2 regions of the Mesorhizobium sp. M8A.F.Ca.ET.057.01.1.1 genome follow, and region 2 is predicted to be linked to the other one. Evidence: riboswitches for the same ligand, from Rfam matches in the RefSeq annotation. Region 2 holds a riboswitch; the other holds the start of a gene.
The links. A riboswitch is a leader RNA that binds a small molecule or an ion and turns the genes downstream of it on or off. The one in region 2 is predicted to bind cobalamin.
Positions count from the first base shown of each region.

Region 1: another riboswitch for cobalamin. It lies ahead of EJ077_RS11925 (DUF1636 family protein); the one in region 2 lies ahead of bluB (5,6-dimethylbenzimidazole synthase).

Region 1 is NZ_CP034454.1:2,567,466-2,573,389, forward strand. It holds partial or broken gene EJ077_RS11915 (cobaltochelatase subunit CobN) at 1-2,287, opposite strand, end outside; gene cobW (cobalamin biosynthesis protein CobW) at 2,306-3,358, opposite strand; gene EJ077_RS11925 (DUF1636 family protein) at 3,355-3,789, opposite strand; cobalamin riboswitch at 3,827-4,033, opposite strand; partial or broken gene EJ077_RS11930 (winged helix-turn-helix domain-containing protein) at 4,063-5,261, opposite strand; gene EJ077_RS11935 (NADH-quinone oxidoreductase subunit A) at 5,594-5,924, shown strand, end outside.
Region 2 is NZ_CP034454.1:4,683,411-4,689,334, reverse strand. It holds gene EJ077_RS22400 (TetR/AcrR family transcriptional regulator) at 1-39, shown strand, start outside; gene EJ077_RS22395 (hypothetical protein) at 129-1,112, shown strand; partial or broken gene bluB (5,6-dimethylbenzimidazole synthase) at 1,280-1,786, opposite strand; cobalamin riboswitch at 1,958-2,140, opposite strand; gene EJ077_RS22385 (histone deacetylase family protein) at 2,319-3,245, shown strand; gene EJ077_RS22380 (exodeoxyribonuclease VII small subunit) at 3,249-3,500, shown strand; gene EJ077_RS22375 (DUF2277 domain-containing protein) at 3,593-3,859, shown strand; gene EJ077_RS22370 (pirin family protein) at 3,900-4,820, shown strand; gene dxs (1-deoxy-D-xylulose-5-phosphate synthase) at 4,893-5,924, shown strand, end outside.

The sequences.
Region 1 (5,924 bases), 2.1 Mb from region 2:
CTTCTCGGCTTCCGCGCTTTGGCGGCGCATGGCATCCGGCTCGCCCTCGGGCGCGCGGCCGTAGATATGCAGCCCGTCCTTGATAGCGAAGTCCTTGAGATCGCAGAGCCAGGCGTCGATGCGGCGCAGCGCTTCGTCGGACGCATCGGTTTTGGCGACGCCGGCTTCGGAGGCAAGGCCGGTCTTTTGCGCGGTTTCGACAATCAGCCTGGCGAGACGGTCGCGGCGGCGGCGGTCGAGGCCGTCGGCCTGGGCGTATTCGTCGACCAGGCGTTCGAGCTTGTGCTGGTGCTCGTCGAGGCCGGCGCCTGTCAGCGGCGGCGGCAGATGGCCAAGGGTGACGGCGGCGATGCGCCGTTTGGCCTGCGCCGCCTCGCCTGGATTGGAGACGATGAAAGGATAGATGACGGGCAGGGACCCGGTGACGATCTCGGGGAAGCAGTTTTGCGAAAGCGCGATCGTCTTGCCGGGCAGCCACTCCAGCGTGCCGTGGGCGCCGACATGGATCAGCGCATGGACGCCGAGCGATTTGCGCAGCCACAGGCCGAAGGCGATCAAGGCGTGGCGCGGAGGCAGCGTCGGGTCGTGATAATCGGCGCGGCGATCGGCGGAACGGCCACGATCGGGGGCGAGTGCCACTGTGATGTTGCCGAAATGCGCGGCGCGGAAGGCGAAGTGTCTTGTGGTTGATGGTGAAGGCTTGCGCGAGGCCCCCTCTCTGTCCTGCCGGATATCTCCCCATCAAAGGGGGAGATTGAGCGGTCGTCGCCGATTTCGCCAATATCAAACGTCGAAAGTGGAGAGCCGGCAGCGAAGCTGCTGATCTCCCCCCTTGAGGGGGAGATGTCCGGCAGGACAGAGAGGGGGGCCTCGCGCAAGCCTGTCTCGTCTTCGGCCTTGCCCCAAGCTGCACTTACCGCAGCAACCGCCCCAGCCGGTAGGTCCTTGGAGAATTTCCGATACTCCTCCAACCCCAGCCCATCTCGGCCCCCTCCAGCGAGTCCAGCAATTCCCGCGGCGTTTGCGGAATCTCTCCAACCACATAGCCCTGTTCGCTCAAGTCATGCAGCATGGCCAGTACGCTGGACGGCACATCGAGCCCCACGGCATAACCGGTACGGCCCGGCGCGCTGGGATAATCCGGGATCAGGATAGCCAGCTTGCGCTCGGCACGCGGCGTCTTCTGAAGGCGAATGAAAGCCGCGACCCGCCCCGCCACCTGCGTCACACGATCCGGTTCCGGCCGGTTGGCGAAGGCGCGGTGGCCAAGCGCCGGATCGATATCGCTCTCGCCCTTGAAGGAAATAGCGCCCGCAAGGATGCGGCCGTCGAGTTCGGGCAGCACGACATGCATGGCAAGGTCGGCCGGCGCCAATCCACGCTGGTTGTTTTCCCAGACATCGCGGCGCGTGGTGGCGACGATGACTTGGAAGACAGGCACGCCGGCGCGGTCGAACAGGGTTCCAGCGCCGGGTTCGGCGCCCGAAGCGAAGGCGGTCGCGGTGATGATGGCGGCGGGTTTGAGCGATGCGATGGCATTTTCGACGAAGGCCAGGGACACAGGATCCTTGAGACTGGAAACGAAGATCGGGACCGCTGCCATTCCCTGGGAGCGCAAAGCCTCGGCCAGCGCATCAATCGGAGCGATGTCGGCAGCGAGCAGCATCGAACGGTAGAAGAGAACAGGGACGACGCGAGCGCCCACATTTGAAAGGTCCGGCTTCTCCGCGACCCCCAATCCAGACTGATAGTAACCGGCCTTCGGCACGCTGACCGAATTGGCGACGGACGTATCCTGTCCAGCCAGGCCTGCCAGCCTGTGCACCAGCGCGCTCATATTGGCCAGCCCGCCCTCGCGGAAATAGCCGAGCAGGCCGTCGAGTTCGGCGCGCGGCAGCGTCGAGGCTTCGATCAGCCTGAGGTCCTCGTCATGGCTTTCACCTGGAAGCAGCATCAGTTTGATGCCGCGTTCGCGGGCAATCACCGCCAGCTGGTCGCAGCCATAGCGCCACCAGTCGTAGCCGCCGAGGATGCGCACCAGGATGACCTTGGCATGGCGGGCGACGCTGTCGATCCAGAGGTCGACGGACATGGGATGGCGCAGGTCGCGCAGTGCCGCGAGCCGCATGGTGGGCAGGCGGTCGGCGTCCGCCTTCCACGCTGCCGCCAGTCCGGCGAGATCGCTGTCGGTGAAGGACAAGGCCACGATGTCCGCCGGCGTCTGCCTGAGATCGACAGGCTCGGCGAGATCGTCGAGCGAAGCGGAGGTCGTGGTGAGGATGTGCATCGCGGTCCGTGTCTGAAATCAGCCGGCGAGTATACGTTCGATCGCCGGACGGTTCAGCCCCTTGAGGCCGATGACGACCAGGCGCGAGCGGCGATCATCCTCGGCGGCCCAGGCGCGGTCATAGTAATGATTGACGCGCGGGCCGACGGCCTGCAGCAGGAGCCGCATCGGCTTGCCGCCGACCTCGACGAAGCCTTTCACACGCAGCACGTTTTCCTGTTCGGCGGCCGCGGCGACGCGCTTTGCCAGATCGTCCGGATTGGCGATCGAGGGAATGTCGACGATGAACGTGTCGAAGTCGTCATGCTCGTGGTCGAATGCGCCGTCATGATGGGACTTGCGGTTCTCGATGTCGTCCTCGACGGCAAGACCGAGCCCGAGCAGCACCGAGGGATCGACCTTGCCATGCGACGTCGGCACGATCTTCACGGCGCGGGCGGAGTGTTCGTTGACGATGGCGTTGGCGCGGGCCGAGCCGGCGGCATCCATCAGGTCGCTCTTCGACAGGATGATCAGGTCGGCGCAGGCGATCTGGTCCTCGAACACCTCTTCCACCGGATCGTCGTGGTCGAGGCTCTCATCCCCGGCGCGCTGCGCCTGCAAGGCGTCCATGTCGTTGGCGACGCGGCCCTCGGCCAATGCGGGGCCGTCGACCACGGCGATGACGCCATCAACCGTCACGCGGCTCTTCACCGTCGGCCACTGGAACGCCTGGACTAGCGGCTTGGGCAGAGCGAGGCCCGAGGTTTCGATCAGGATGTGGTCGACTTTCGGCGTCAGCGACAGGATCTGGTCGAGCGCGGGCACGAAATCGTCGGCGACGGTGCAGCAGATGCAGCCATTGGCCAGTTCGACGATGTTTTCCTCGGGGCAGGTGTCGATGCCGCAGCCTTTCAGGATTTCGCCATCGATGCCGATGTCGCCGAATTCGTTGACGATGATGGCAATACGCTTGCCGCCGGCGTTTTCCAGGAGATGGCGGACCAGCGTCGTCTTGCCGGCGCCGAGGAAGCCGGTAACGACGGTGCACGGAATGCGGGAGAGATTGCCGGCCGAATTTGGAGCGGTCATGTCAAGTCCTTCAGCATGTCGAGAGGAGGGATGCGGGCAACGAGGCCGCGCTTGAGGGTGTCGGGCCGGCCCCGCCAGGGAATGAGGCCGTCGGTCGAGGTGGCGAAGAGTTTCGCGCCGGCGACGAGATCGGCGCCGCTGGTCGCGGTCAGGTCGCCGAACACATAGCTCCAGCAGCCGTCGCGCAGGATCGCGGCGCTCAGCCGGCGCTTGCAATTGCCGAGGCATTCGACCGTACGGATGCGAATTTGCTCGCCCGAGGCGGCTTGGCGCGTATCTTCAGCCAAAAGTTCGCCGGCCCGGGGATGGGCGTCGGAACCGGTCTCGTCGCGACAGGAGGCGCAGACGATGACAGTGATGCCGGCCAGGGAATCATCCCCGCCGGACGAAATGTCCGTTGTTTCAGCCGAGAAACTGCTGTCGCGGTCCAAATCAGGCTCCTTGCCCGGAAAACCCGCCGGGCGATCGGATTCTTGCATTCCAGACGGCAGGTCTCCTGGCTCGCGGGTCATCGCCTTGGGTAGCCGCCTTCCCGGGACAATCCCAGTGGCTTTCGGCCTTGGCTCTTCGCTTACAGTTGCGGGGACAGCCGCGGATTTGGGTTTTTCGGCCCGCACCGCATTCCCTCTTGGCTCCTCCCTTTGCTGAGAGGAGACCGTCTGGATCGGATTTATGCTGTTGCGGGCGGCGGTGTCAACGCGAGCTTACGACACCGCGATGTCGGACAGCGCCGGGCCCAGGTCGCCGGCAGGCGTCGCTTCGATGCGTTCGAGGCCAAGCCAGCCCTGCATCTGCTTCAACTCTTCATAGAGCTGAGCCGCCGTCTCTGGCGGCGCGCAGGGCTCGGCATAGGCGGCATGGACGCGCAGGACGCTTGCCGGCCGGTCGGCCTTGAGGTCGACGCGCGCCACGATCCTGTCGCCAAGCAGGAAGGGCAGGACATAGTAGCCGTATTGGCGCTTCTCGGCCGGGGTGTAGATTTCGATGCGATAGTGGAAATCGAACAGCCGCTCTGAGCGCGAGCGCTCGAAGACGACCGGATCGAACGGCGCCAGCAGGGCGCGGGCCTCGACCTTGCGCGGCAAACGCGCATCCTTGTGAAGGTAAGCCGGCTTGTCCCAACCCTCGACCCGGACCGGCAGCAACTCGCCGAGTTCGACCAGTTCCTCGAGCCGGCCTTTCATGTCGGCGGGGGAGAGCCGAAAATAGTCGCGCAGGTCGCCTGATGTGGCGATGCCGTGGGCGCGGGCAGAGATGCGCAGCAATTCCCGATGTGCATCCTCGGGCGTCGGCACCGGCAGGTCGAGGATCGCTTGCGGCAGCACCCGCTCCGGCAGGTCATAGAAGCGCTCGAAACCGCGCCGGTGCGCCGTGGTGATGCGGCCGGCCCAGAACAGCCATTCGAAGGCGTGCTTGGCGTGGCTCCAACCCCACCAGCCGCCGGAACCTTTCTGGCCTTCGAGCGCGGAAGCGGCGATCGGCCCGCGCTGGACGACCTCGCGGTAGATCTCTTCTATATAGGAGGCGTGCTCACGTCCCCATTTGGCCAGCCCCAGATACATTTCATCGCCTTGCTCGGCGCGCTGCATGCGCCAGCGCATCAGCGGGTAGGTCTCGACCGGCAGGAACGAGGCTTCGTGCGCCCAGTATTCGAACACCGTGCGCTTGCGCGTCACGGCGGCGTTGTCGAGCAAAGCCAGGGGATAGGGCCCAGACGCGAATAGAGCGGCATGTAGTGGGCTCGCACCACGGCGCTGACGGAATCGATCTGCAACAGGCCGGTGCGCGACAGAACGCGGGCGAAATGGCGGCGGTCGGGCGTGCCGGCGGGGCGGGGATCGAGAAATCCCTGAGCGGCGAGCGCGATGCGCCGGGCGGCGGCAAGCGAGATCTTTTCCTTCATGCAGGCGTCACTCTGAGGGTGCTTTGACAAGATGTGATGGGTGATTCCAGCCCATGCTAGCAGGGTTTTGGCGGCAACCCTGTCAGGAGAGAAAAGTGGAGTAAAAAGAGAAGGAAATCAAACAGGAGCCTATGAGACCAGTTTCTCCCGGAATGCCGTCCAGCTCGTTGTTTTGAACAAGGTTTGACTTGCTTCGCTGGAAGTGCTGCGCTAACCCTCGCCGCGTTGCAGCATAGGCTCCTTAAAACGGTTCAGCGGTTAAACTGTCACGCTTCCGCATTAAGGTCCGGTGCTGTAATCAACGTGGATTGGCGCCAACGGAAAGCCGCTGCATGAACGCACTCCTCAGTTCGTACCTGCCCATCGTCCTGTTCATCGGCGTGGCGCTGGTGGTCGGCCTGGCGCTGCTGGTCGCGCCGTTCCTGGTGGCGTACCGCAACCCCGATCCCGAAAAACTTTCCGCCTACGAGTGCGGTTTCAACTCGTTCGACGACGCCCGCATGAAGTTCGACATTCGTTTCTACCTGGTGTCGATCCTGTTCATCATCTTCGACCTCGAAGTGGCCTTCCTGTTTCCCTGGGCGGTGTCCTTCTCGAAGATCGGCATGCTGGGTTTCTGGTCGATGATGGTGTTTTTGGCAGTGCTGACCATCGGCTTTGCCT
Region 2 (5,924 bases):
GAAGGCCTGCTCGAGAAACCGGAAGCGCGGCCAAACTGAGCCGCCGTGGCGCTTCCGCCACCGCCTGCAATTGACAATAGCCGGTTTGGGCGCATCCTCCCCAGCCATCTCTGAGGGGAGAATCGGGCATGTGGGATTTCGATATCGGCAGGTCGGTGTCCATCATGATGCGGACCTGGCCTTTCATTGTCTTTCGCATGATCGTCTATTTCGGCATCACGCTGGCCTACATCATGGCCACCGGCACCGGTGCCTCGGTCGGCTACGGCGTCGGCCATATCTCCACCGATCCCGACGGACCGTTGTCCTTTGCCCTTTGGGGCGGCGTGGTCGGTTTCGGCGTCGTCTCGATCGCTGTCTACTGGCTGCGCGAATACATCCTCTACGTCGTCAAGGCCGGCCATATCGCCGTCATGGTGCATCTGATCGACGGACATGACGTTCCCGACGGCCAGAACCAGATCGCCTACGCGAAAGAGGTTGTGACCGAGCGCTTTGCCGAGGCGAACATCCTTTTCGTCGTCGACCAGCTGGTCAAGGGCGCCATCCGCGCCATCACCGGCCTGCTGGGTGGCATCGCGGCCTTCCTGCCCATCCCAGGCCTGAGCGGCCTGGTCTCGTTCCTCAACACGGTGATCCGGCTATCGCTGACCTATGTCGACGAGATCATTCTCGGCTACAACATCCGCATCAATTCGTCCTCGCCGTTCGAGACGGCGCGCCAAGGCGTGGTGCTCTACGCCCAGAACGGCAAGACCATGGTCAAGAACGCCGTCTGGCTGGCGGTCATCATGTGGGGCGTGTCTTTCGTGATTTTCCTGCTGATGCTGGCTCCGGCAGCCGCCATTCTTTACGTCATGCCCGGGCAACTCGCCGGCTGGGCTTTCGTGCTCGCCATCGTCTTTGCCTGGGCTTTCAAGGCAGCCTTCATCGAGCCATTCGCCATTGCCTGCCTGATGCAGGTCTATTTCAGGACCATCGAGGGCCAGGTGCCTGATCCGGCCTGGGACACCCGGCTGGCCGAAGCCTCATCGAAGTTCCGGGAACTCAAGGACAAGGCGCTGTCCACCTTCGGCGGCTCGCGCTGGGGCACGGCCGGCGCGACGCTCTGATCGGCGGGGCTGGCGGGCGCACCTGCGACGGTGTCGAGGCGCGCCACCGCCGATTTGAGCGGTGCCTCACCCTGGCCGCAAAACGTCTCGCTCATGATCAGGTCGGGCAGCGGCAGGCGTCGGCCCCAGCCATGTGTTTCGAGGTCGGGTTTCGGCGCGAACTCCGAGACACGGCCGACGCAGAGATAGGCGACCGGCGTCACGTGGTCGGGGACAGACAGCAGGCTTTTCAGCGCTTGCGCCTCGATGATGCTGACCCAGCCGACGCCAACACCCTCGATGCGCGCGGCCAGCCAGAAATTCTGCACCGCGCAGACCGTGCTGTAGAGATCCATTTCCGGGTTGTGCCAGCGTCCCAGTGGCGAGCCTTTCGAGCGCTCGCGGTCGCAGGTGATGCAGATGTTGAGCGCGCTTTCACAGATGCCTTCAAGCTTGAGCTTGCGGTAGAGCGCCTGCCGGTCTGCCTCGATTGTCGGCAGTTCCTGCTCACGCGCGGCAAGGAACAGGTCGCGCACCTCCGTCCGTCGCTTGGCATCGCGGATGACGATGAAGTTCCAGGGTTGCATGAAGCCGACCGATGGCGCGTGGTGGGCGGCAAGCAGCAGCCGCGCCAGCACTGCATCGTCGATCGCCTCCGATGTAAAATGGCTGCGGACGTCGCGCCGCGTGAACATGGCGCGATAAACCGCGTCACGCGCTATCTGATCAAATCCATCGCCCATTGGAGCGGTCGTGGCTTCCGGCATCGCTTGTCCCCTTGCGATTGCAGCAGTTCAAATTCTCAGAGCGTACTTTGTGCGTCCAAGAGGACGCACGTCGCTCTGATGTCATCCGCCTGACCATGCGGATGACGATGCCTGCCAGGCCGGTCTTCTGGCTCGGGATCAACCCGCGTCCGGTGCCTTCCCGTCATCGACAGTGGCATTTACCGGCGCGGTCCCCCTTACAGCGTTGGGCACGCCACGGAATTTAACCGTGTTCCCGATTCTCCCGCCGGAGCATTTGCTGCCAAGTGAAATCACTTGGCGTCGCAGAATGCCGCTAAAACAAACAGACCGGCAGGCACCAGGCAGTGGCTCCAACCTTACGCCGAAGCCCCGGCGCCGCCAATCCCCGCAGCGACGCCAATGGACGCAGGCGTGATTTTCCCCAGCGATCAAGCCGCAACGCATGGCCATTACGGCGCCGGGGCACTAGATAGGGGAGATGGCTACCCGTCTCTACACGCACCCCATCTTTCTCGAACACATCACCCCGCCGGGTCACCCCGAGCGGCCCGACCGCCTGCGCGCCATCGAGCGCGTGCTCGACGACGAAGCTTTTGCCGCGCTCGACCGCGTCGAGGCATCGCAAGGCGACGAGGCGACGATCCTCTACGCGCATCCCGCCGATTTCGTCGCGCGTGTCCGCGCCGCCATCCCCGACGAAGGCATTGCCCACATCGACGCCGACACCACCGCCAGCCCGAAGAGCTGGCAGGCCGCGATCACGGCGATCGGCGCCGCCAATGCCGCCGTCGACGACGTCTTTGCAGGCCGCGCCGACAATGTCTTCGTCGCCGCCCGTCCGCCTGGCCACCACGCAGAAAAGACCACCGCCATGGGCTTCTGCTTCTTCAACACGGCGGCGATCGCTGCCCGCTATGCGCAGAAGAGGCACGGCGCCGAGCGTGTCGCCGTCGTCGACTGGGACGTGCATCACGGCAACGGCACGCAGGATATTTTCTGGGATGATCCGTCGGTGCTCTATTGCTCGACGCACCAGATGCCGCTGTATCCAGGCACGGGCGCGAAGAACGAGACCGGTGCCGGCAACATCGTCAACGCGCCGCTGGCGCCACGGACCGGCAGCGAGGTGTTTCGCGATGCGTTCCTGTCGCGCGTGCTGCCATCGCTCGACAATTTCGCCCCCGACCTGATCATCATTTCGGCCGGCTTCGACGCGCACCACCGCGACCCGCTGGCGGAAATCAATCTGACCGAGGACGATTTCGACTGGGCGACCGGCCAACTGATGCAGCGCGCCACACGCCACAGCGGCAACCGGCTCGTCAGCCTGCTCGAGGGTGGCTACGATCTGCAGGGATTGGCATTTTCGGTCGCCGCCCATGTAGGGCGACTGATGAAAGGATGAATGATGAGCGGTGAGATCAACGAAGACGTCAAGGCGATGAGCTTCGAACAGGCACTCGACGCGTTGGAGAAGATCGTCGATGATCTGGAGCGTGGCGACGTGCCTCTCGACCAGTCGATCCGGATCTACGAGCGTGGCGAGGCGCTGAAGGCGCATTGCGACCGCTTGCTGAAGGCAGCCGAGGACAAGGTCGAGAAGATCAGGCTGTCGCGCGATGGCAAGCCGGTTGGAACCGAGCCGCTCGACGCGGACTAAGGCCCCTCGCAGTCTTACCGATTTTTGGACACGATCATGATTGAGGATACAGTTCGTCCCGATTGAAACGGACAAGAGGAGGTTTGGAAACGATGTGCAGAAACATCAAGACCCTGTTCAATTTTGATCCGCCGGCAACCAACGACGAAGTCCGCGACGCGGCACTCCAGTTTGTCCGCAAGCTGAGTGGAACGACGCGACCGTCGAAACAGAACCAGCATGCGTTCGATCATGCGGTCGAAGCCATTGCGGCATCCGCCCGCGAATTGCTTGATTCCCTCGAGACCCACCAACATCCGCGCAATCGCCAAGAGGTGGCGGCCAAACTAAGAGGAAAGGCCGCGATCCGCTTTGCCTGATGCGGCTGAGGCAGCCACCGAGCGCTGACCAGGAGAGTTCATGAGCTTCTTCCCGGGGAAAGACCCTGAGGCCGGCGATGCCTTCGCCAGCGACCAGATCGAACTGATGGTCATCCCCAACGCCAAGGATATTGGCGGCTTCGAGGTGCGCCGCGCCTTGCCGACCGCCAAGAGAAGGCTGGTCGGGCCGTTCATCTTTTTCGACCGCATGGGTCCGGCGATCCTGCGCGCCGGCGAGGCGCTCGATGTCCGTCCGCATCCGCATATCGGCCTGTCGACCGTGACCTATCTGTTCGACGGCAAGATCAGGCACCGCGATTCGCTCGGCACCGAAATGGTCATCGAGCCCGGCGACGTGAACCTGATGACCGCAGGCCGCGGCATCGTCCACTCCGAGCGCACGCCGCAGGAATTGCGCGGCGCGCCGATGTCCATCTCCGGCCTGCAGACTTGGCTGGCATTGCCCGACGGCAAGGAAGAGGTTGCGCCCGTCTTTGAGAACACAGCGGCGCTTCGGCTTCCGGAAATCGATGCCGAAGGCGTCAGCGGGCGCGTCGTCATCGGTGATTTCCAGGGATTGCGGTCTCCGGTGCGGGCGGATTCCGAAACGCTCTACGCTGATTTGCGGCTGGCGCCCGGCGCCAGTGTCAAAATCCCGGCCGATGCGGAAGAGCGCGCCATCTACACGCTGGAGGGCGAGGTCTCGATTTCGGGCGACGTCTTTCCGGCGGAACGGCTGCTGGTGTTCCGCCCCGGCGACGAGATCGTCATATCATCGCCGACCGGGGCGCATTTCATGCTGTTCGGCGGCGCCTCGCTCGGTTCGAAGCGCTACATCTGGTGGAATTTCGTCTCCTCGTCCAAGGAGCGCATCGAGCAGGCCAAGCAGGAATGGAAGACCGGCCGCTTCGATATCGTTCCTGGCGACGAGAAGGAATTCATTCCGCTGCCGGAAGGCTGAGCGGATCGAGAGGCTGACCGTCCGCGTCACCGACACGCATTTACTTTCGCCGGCCGGCGGCCTATCCCGCCGATGAACAGAAAGTCTGGGCCCAACGTGAACGCAACGCCGCATACGCCGCTCCTCGACAGGATTCGCATCCCGGCCGACCTGCGCACGCTGGCCGAGAGCGAATTGCCGCAATTGGCATCCGAGCTGCGCGCCGAACTGGTCGATGCCGTGTCCCGCACCGGCGGCCATCTTGGCGCCGGCCTGGGCGTGGTCGAACTGACAGTGGCGTTGCACTATGTTTTCAACACACCCGATGACCGGCTGATCTGGGATGTCGGCCACCAGGCCTATCCGCACAAGATCTTGACCGGACGCCGGGACCGCATCCGCACCTTGCGCCAGGAAGGCGGCTTGTCGGGCTTCACCCGCCGGGCCGAGAGCGAATACGACCCGTTCGGCGCCGCCCATTCCTCGACGTCGATATCGGCCGGCTTGGGCATGGCCGCCGCCCGCGACCTCTCAGGCGGCCGCAACAATGTCATTTCCGTCATCGGCGACGGCGCAATGTCGGCCGGCATGGCTTATGAGGCGATGAACAATGCCGGCGCGCTCGATGCGCGGCTGATCGTCATCCTCAATGACAACGACATGTCGATCGCGCCGCCGACCGGCGCCATGAGCGCCTATCTGGCGCGACTGGCTTCTGGCAAGACCTATGTCGGCCTGCGCGACTTCGGCAAGAAGCTGACCTCCTATCTCGGCAAGCGGGCTGATCGCGCCATCACGCGGGCGGTCGAGCATGCGCGCGGCTACGTCACCGGCGGTACTTTGTTCGAGGAACTCGGCTTCTATCACATCGGCCCCATCGACGGTCACAATCTGGAACATCTGATTCCGGTCCTGAAAAATGTCCGCGACAACGGCAAGGGTCCGGTGCTGATCCATGTCGTCACCCAGAAGGGCAAGGGCTACGCACCGGCGGAAGCCGCCGCGGACAAGTATCACGGCGTCAACAAATTCGACGTCATCACCGGCGCGCAGGCCAAGGCGCCGGCCAATGCGCCGGCCTACACCAAGGTGTTCGCCGAAAGCCTGATCCAGGAGGGCCGCGAG